2 regions of the Paenibacillus sp. FSL K6-1230 genome follow, and region 1 is predicted to be linked to the other one. Evidence: riboswitches for the same ligand, from Rfam matches in the RefSeq annotation. Region 1 holds a riboswitch; the other holds the start of a gene.
What was found. Region 1 has a riboswitch for glycine ahead of gcvT (glycine cleavage system aminomethyltransferase GcvT). Riboswitches for the same ligand answer to the same signal wherever they lie in the genome.

Region 1 (3,416 bases):
GAAGGGTTAATACGAAGCCACGTTTGCCGTTGCGATCCGTAGTCTGGCCTACGATCCGCCCGGGAATTCGGCGCATATGCGCCTGGGAGACAGCGAAGTAACCGCATGTCGGTCCGCCGAGGGAGGTCGAGATACCCAGTGGCTGCGCATCTCCAACGACAATATCGGCACCAAGCTTGCCTGGAGCCTCCAGCAGTCCGAGTGATATCGGATTGGAGCTGACCACGAGCAGTCCCTTATACGTATGAATCAGATCAGCTATAGCACGTACATTCTCAACAGCTCCGAAGAAATTCGGATTTTGCACGAGTACAGCTGCGGTCTCCTCATTCACTGCTGCTGCAAGGGCCTCAGCATCCGTCACGCCATTCTTGCAGCCGACCTCCACGATGTCGAGATTCAGACCATGTGCATAGGTAGCCAGCACCTCACGTGCCTCGGGATGAATGGCACGCGAGACGACAAGACGCTTGCGCCGTGTGGCCCCGGCAGCCAGCGAGCCAGCTTCGGCCAACGCTGTGGCACCGTCGTACATACTGGCATTGGCCACAGCCATGCCTGTGAGCTCGCAGATGTAGGACTGGAACTCGAAAATCGCCTGTAGCTCACCTTGGCTGATTTCCGGTTGATAGGGGGTGTATGCTGTATAGAACTCAGAGCGGGAAATGATGTGATTGATAACAGATGGAATGTGATGCTCATAGATGCCTGCTCCAAGAAAGCTGATATGGGAATCTGTATGGGCATTTCGATCTGCCAGACCAGCCATGTGGCGAGTCAGTGCGCGTTCGTCCAGACGGGAGGAGACAGGTAGTTCTCCTCTGAACCGGATGTTTTCCGGAATATCTTTGAACAGATCCTCGATGTTCTCCGCCCCAACGGTGCGCAGCATCTCGGCCTGATCTTGCTCGGTCATCGGTAAATAACGGTGCGGTTTCATGCAGCAACAGGCTCCTTCCAGATTCACTTTGTAGTGGGATTAGTGGCTTCGCTTGTAGAATGGTGCAGGAACAACCTCGGCCTTGAGGAGCTTGCCGCGAATCTCAATCTCCAGCGGAGTGCCTACAGCTGTGTATCGACTATCAATGAGGGCCAATCCAAGGTTACGCTTCAACGTCGGGGATTGGGTTCCTGTAGTAATCTCGCCGATCTGTACTCCCTCAGCGAATACAGGATAGTGCGGACGAGGGATGCCGCGGTCAATCATCTCTACACCCACAAGCTTGCGTGGAACGCCGTTTTCCTTTTGTGCGAGCAGAGCGTCTCGCCCGACAAAGTCGCCTTTATCCCATTTCACAAAGTATCCTAGACCCGCCTCCAGTGGTGAAATGCTGGAAGACAGCTCCTGACCGTAGAGTGCCAGCTTGGCTTCAAAGCGCAGTGTATCCCGCGCCCCGAGACCTGCCGGTAACAGACCGTGAGACTCACCTGCTGTTAGCAATGCCTTCCAGACTCCCGGAGCCTCCTGAATGGGAAGATACAGCTCGAATCCGTCTTCACCTGTGTAGCCTGTTCGGGATACCAAGGCTTTATGTCCAGCTACCTCAACGTCCTCGGTGAAACGAAAGGACTGAAGACTGGCAGGCTCCAGTGTGCTGATGGAAGCAAGAATATCTGCAGCAGCTGGTCCCTGAAGCGCCAAGAGCGCGGTGTCATCGGAGACATTATGCATACTGACCTTTCCGGTAAGATGCTTTTGTAGCCATTCCCAGTCTTTGTCGATGTTGGAGGCATTCACAACCAGCATATAGCGTCCCTCTCCACGCTTGTAAATCAGCAGATCATCTACAACTCCGCCATCGGGATAGCAGAGCAGCGTATATTGGGCCTGACCGTTCTCTAGTCGGCTTACATCGTTGGTCGTCATCTGCTGAAGAAATTGCTCGGCATCTGCTCCCTCCACGGTGAACTCACCCATATGCGAGACATCGAACAGTCCAGCCTGTTGCCTTACCGCCTCATGTTCCTTCACAATTCCGCTGAATTGGACTGGTAGCTCCCAGCCTCCAAAATCAATACATCGTACACCTGGTAGCTCGCCATACAATGGGAACAGCGAGGTTTGCTTTAATTTGCCCATGGTCTGTCACCTCATCATCATGATTCGTACTACATTTCCTAAGCGTCTCATGTTGTTCCAGGTCATGCAAAAAAGGACAGCCCAAAAAATGCGCCACGGAGCCATACTGCTACCGTGATCCATCATTCTTTGGCTCTGTCCTTGATACCTGAGAGTTACCCCATGCGAGCACAGGTTTCCCCTTGGGTGACCCACCGTGTGGTGGATTCTCTCCAGAGTTGCGTCCGGTAAAGGTCCTTTTGCCTGAGAGATTCACAGACGGTGCTGCTTACTCCTTCGGCGCTACCTGTGGTCCTGCGACAATGGCTCAGCCTGACCTGATCGAAATACACTAGCTAATGCCAGATATTCGATCATTGATAATCTCTCCCTATACCTTCATCCGCATCGTTCGTCACGTTGTTATGATTTTGTGTATTGCTACAGGTTCGTGTATGCTGTACCTATATAACCATTAATACGCGATTCATAGATGTATGTCAACAAAATTATCATATTCTATGAAATTAATCACATTCATGGCTGATCCTTCCTGATCTTCGCGCCGAATCACTAGCGGGAGGACAAAGTTCTTTATAACTTCAGACATTTTTGTGAGCTATATTGACACCATATTCAACCTTGGCGTAATCTTATCGTGTAATAGCTGATACTGGATAATGAATGATAAATCGATGCTGCATGGATGAATTAAACGCTGCATAGACCTTGAAATGACCAACGATCATTAGGAAATGAGGATGAAGCATGAGCGAGGTAAGAGATAACTATCTGTACAGTGAAGAGCATGAATGGGTGCGCAAGACGGATGCAGGCACATTGCTCGTTGGCATCTCCGATTTTGCACAGCATCAATTGGGTGATATCGTGTTCGTTGAGCTACCTGAAGAAGGAAGCGTAGTTACTGCTGGGGAAGGCATTGGTACGATCGAATCTGTCAAGACGGTATCTGACTTGTTCGCACCTGTGAGTGGAACGATTGTGAAAGTGAATGGTGCCTTGGAGGCATCTCCTGAGCTGGTTAATTCCTCACCTTATGAGGAGGGCTGGATGATAGAGATTGAGTTGGATGATAGCGCGGAGGAGGCTTTAGCCAAGCTTCTGAGCCCTGAGGCCTATACAAGCCATGTAGCAGATTGAGGTTAACCACTATTCGCTTTCATGTAGTTTCATGAGAGTTGCTTGAGAAATATGCGACTTTGGAGAGCATGGATTAGCTTAAGTGACTATGTCCGATTTTGTTGGCTAGTGTCATATTAGGGTTACTTATATGTTATATTTAAGTCGTGTTTGAGTTGCCTAAGTATGATTATTGAGTCCTTATATCTATCCCTAT
Region 2 (3,416 bases), 4.2 Mb from region 1:
TCCAGTAGGAGTCTGGGCAAGCCCGCCCTTGGCAGTCTCTCGGTGCTGGGTTGGCATCGCACTTCCTACCTCCAGCATCACATCAATGACCTCATCGGAAGGAATGGCACTACGCACGCCGGCGAGGGCCATGTCTGCCGCAGCCAAGGCTGTTACGGCACCGAGTCCATTGCGAACGATACAAGGGATCTCTACCAATCCTGCTACCGGATCACAGATGAGTCCAAGCGTATTTTTCAATGCCAGTCCGACTGCATGCATAGCTTGCTCAGGAGAGCCTCCTCTAAGTTCTACCATCGCACCTGCGGCCATTCCAATGGCAGAGCCGATCTCGGCTTGACAGCCGCCTTCAGCTCCAGAGATGAAGGAGTTATTGGCAATGACATAGCCGATAGCCCCTGCCGCGAACAAGCCATGAACCATATGCTCATCCTCCCAGCCGAATCTCTCCTGCGCACTGATGAATACACCCGGAATGACACCGCACGAACCAGCGGTCGGTGTAGCTACGATCCGTCCCATGGAGGCATTCACCTCCGATACGGATAGTGCATAAGCCATAGCAAGGGCCGATGCATCACCGGAGCAGGCCTCTCCTGTACGCAAGTATTCGGCCAGGCGCTTACCGTCTCCTCCAGTCAATCCGCTACGGGATACCGTGTCCTCGGTCTGTCCCCGGTGGACAGCCTCCTTCATGATTTCATAGTATTTGGCCATTTGGATGTAAATCTCTTCAGGAGAGCTGCCGCTCTCCTTGGATTGCTCTTCGAGCATCAACTGGCCAATCGTCTTGGATTCCTGTATACATAATTCGCTTAATTCACGCAGATGCCGAAATCGCATGTGACTAGCCCCTTCCTGTTCCTAACCTAATCTTGATGCTTACTTTGCCGTGTTACGAATATCCATCACCTTCACCTCGTACATGTAGGTGAGAGACTGCAGATATTCCAGAAGCGGTCTTGGAATGATGCTATCTGTCTCTATAGCTGATAGTGCCTCTCCATCCCGACCGGTGCGGTCTACGTGCATATAGGCAATATTCACACCGGATGCACCTAAGGCCGTAGTTATGGCCCCCAGCATACCAGGCTTATCTGAATGTAGCAGGGTCAGGATCGGGAGCTCTCCTGTCAAATTGACACGAAATTCGTTGAGCTGCTGTACCTGAATATTCCCGCCGCCTATGGAAGAGCCTACGAGTGTGGACTTACGACCGGCCTGCCATGCATCAATTCGTACCGTGTTGGGATGAAGTGCAGGTAGCGAGCTTGTGACGAACTCATAAGTCATTCCGGCCCGTCTGGCCTGCTCTTCTGCATCAATGATCCTCGCGTCATCAGTGTTATAGTCCAGCAAGCCTCCGAGTAATGCCAAATCAGTGCCATGCCCTTTGTACGTATCAGCGAAGGAGCCGTATAATGTCATGACACACCGCTCGGGTGTACTACCTACCCAGTGATGGGCCATGCGTCCGAGCCGGACGGCCCCTGCTGTGTGCGAGCTGGAGGGACCGGTCATAGCGGGTCCAATAATGGAAAACACATCTTTAAAGCGCATAAGAACTCCTCCTGTACATGATGATTTGCCTTCAGTATCCACTAATATTCATCTGTTCACTCTAATCCTGCCGCGTCATGTCAGCACAAAAAAGGACAGGATAAGGAAGTGATCCCTTATCTCTGTCCTGTGTACCTGAGAGTTTGCTGCGGGTTCTTGGTTGCGATCCCCCGCCTTACCCCTTTGGTGGCTTACGCTCTCTCCAGAGGCGCGTCCGTTGACGGTACGGGTACCTGAGAGATTAACTGTCGGCCGGGTGCCGTGCAGCTTGCTCCTTCGGTGCCCTGCTCTTGCTGGCAGGTCTCTCCCGTCAATATCATCCGCAATATATGTACAATTACATAGGTTAGCCTGAGAAGGCTCCCTTGTATACTTCATGGATCAAGCGGGAGATCGGATCTCCATGTCATATCCCTGTTAAGAGATGGTTGGCAATCTTGACACAACGAAGATATTAACGGTTAAGGCCACTCTTGTCAATATAATAGTATGCGAGAGTGAAGTTAGGGGTGCATACAAGCTAAGCATGCTAGAGGAGTGTTCATAGTGAGATGTCCCTAAAACACGAACGTTATTTCAATAATCATTTGACACATTCGTGTTTACTGGCATACAATGAGTTAGGGGAGATTAAGGGAAGCTCCTTCGACCCTAGAATCGTACATTAGCTTGACGACCCATCGACATTTGTTAACATTCAATGATCAGTTAGTCAACATTCAGTCAGTATTTAATCAACGTTCGTATAACCTCAATAATCAGGATTGAGGGTTTCTACAGGGAACCGTAAATTCCCGGCTACGAATAGGCTGCTTCGGCATACCTATGGAGAGCCGGGATTTTTTTGTGCGCTCATTTAAGGCCGTGGTGGAGCAGGCTCATGTGGGGAGGACGCTATGAAAGCATATGATGTCATTATTGTCGGGGCAGGCCCGGCGGGAATTTTCGCAGCATACGAATTGAGCAGGAGGGCACCGGAGTGGAAGGTGCTGTTGGTAGACAAGGGACATGATATTTATCGTAGGCGCTGTCCGATTCTGGAGGGCAAGATTGCACTGTGCCCACCTCCAGCAGGGAAGAAGGATCATGCCGGATGTCTCCCGGCCTGCTCGATTACAGCCGGATTCGGCGGGGCAGGAGCATACAGTGACGGTAAGTTCAATGTGACTACCGAATTCGGGGGCTGGCTGACAGATTATATAGCTCCTTCCGAGGTAATGGAGCTGATTCGATACGTGGATTCCATTAATCTGGAGCATGGGGCAACGACAGTAATTACAGATCCTACTACTGAGACTGTACGCAGTATTGAGCAGCGAGGATATGCTGCAGGCTTGAAGCTATTGCGTGCAGAGGTGCGGCATCTGGGAACGGAGCAGAACCTTCAGATTTTGCAATCCATCTACGAATATTTGCAGGAACGGATCGACATGGTCTTCAAGGCTGAGGTGGAGGATATTCTCGCAGAGAAGAAGGATTCTGACTATCATGTGAGCGGGATCCTGCTCAAGAATGGGGAGACCTATCAGGCTAATCGGGTCATGATTGCACCGGGACGTGACGGCTCTGTGTGGCTGGCAGAATTGCTGAAGAAGCGCAAGATCAAGATGTACAACAATCAGGTGGATGTCGGAGTGAGGGTTGAGACGTCGGATGTGGTGATGCAGGAGATCAATGAGCATCTGTATGAAGGGAAATTTATCTATAATACTTCAGTAGGAACCCGGGTGCGTACCTTCTGCAGCAATCCATCCGGTCATGTGGTGGTCGAGAATCATAGTGGGATTATGGCAGCCAATGGACATTCCTACAAGGACCCGGCTCTTGGCTCGGCCAACACGAATTTTGCCTTACTC

Region 2: another riboswitch for glycine. It lies ahead of sdaAB (L-serine ammonia-lyase, iron-sulfur-dependent subunit beta); the one in region 1 lies ahead of gcvT (glycine cleavage system aminomethyltransferase GcvT).

What each region holds. Positions count from the first base shown of each region.
Region 1 covers NZ_JBBOCK010000001.1:4,657,342-4,660,757, reverse strand. The annotation lists gene gcvPA (aminomethyl-transferring glycine dehydrogenase subunit GcvPA) at 1-940, opposite strand, end outside; gene gcvT (glycine cleavage system aminomethyltransferase GcvT) at 980-2,080, opposite strand; glycine riboswitch at 2,214-2,298, opposite strand; glycine riboswitch at 2,302-2,462, opposite strand; gene gcvH (glycine cleavage system protein GcvH) at 2,828-3,220, shown strand.
Region 2 covers NZ_JBBOCK010000001.1:419,586-423,001, forward strand. The annotation lists gene sdaAA (L-serine ammonia-lyase, iron-sulfur-dependent, subunit alpha) at 1-843, opposite strand, end outside; gene sdaAB (L-serine ammonia-lyase, iron-sulfur-dependent subunit beta) at 883-1,560, opposite strand; glycine riboswitch at 1,772-1,880, opposite strand; purine riboswitch at 2,282-2,381, shown strand; gene MKX74_RS01920 (NAD(P)/FAD-dependent oxidoreductase) at 2,457-3,416, shown strand, end outside.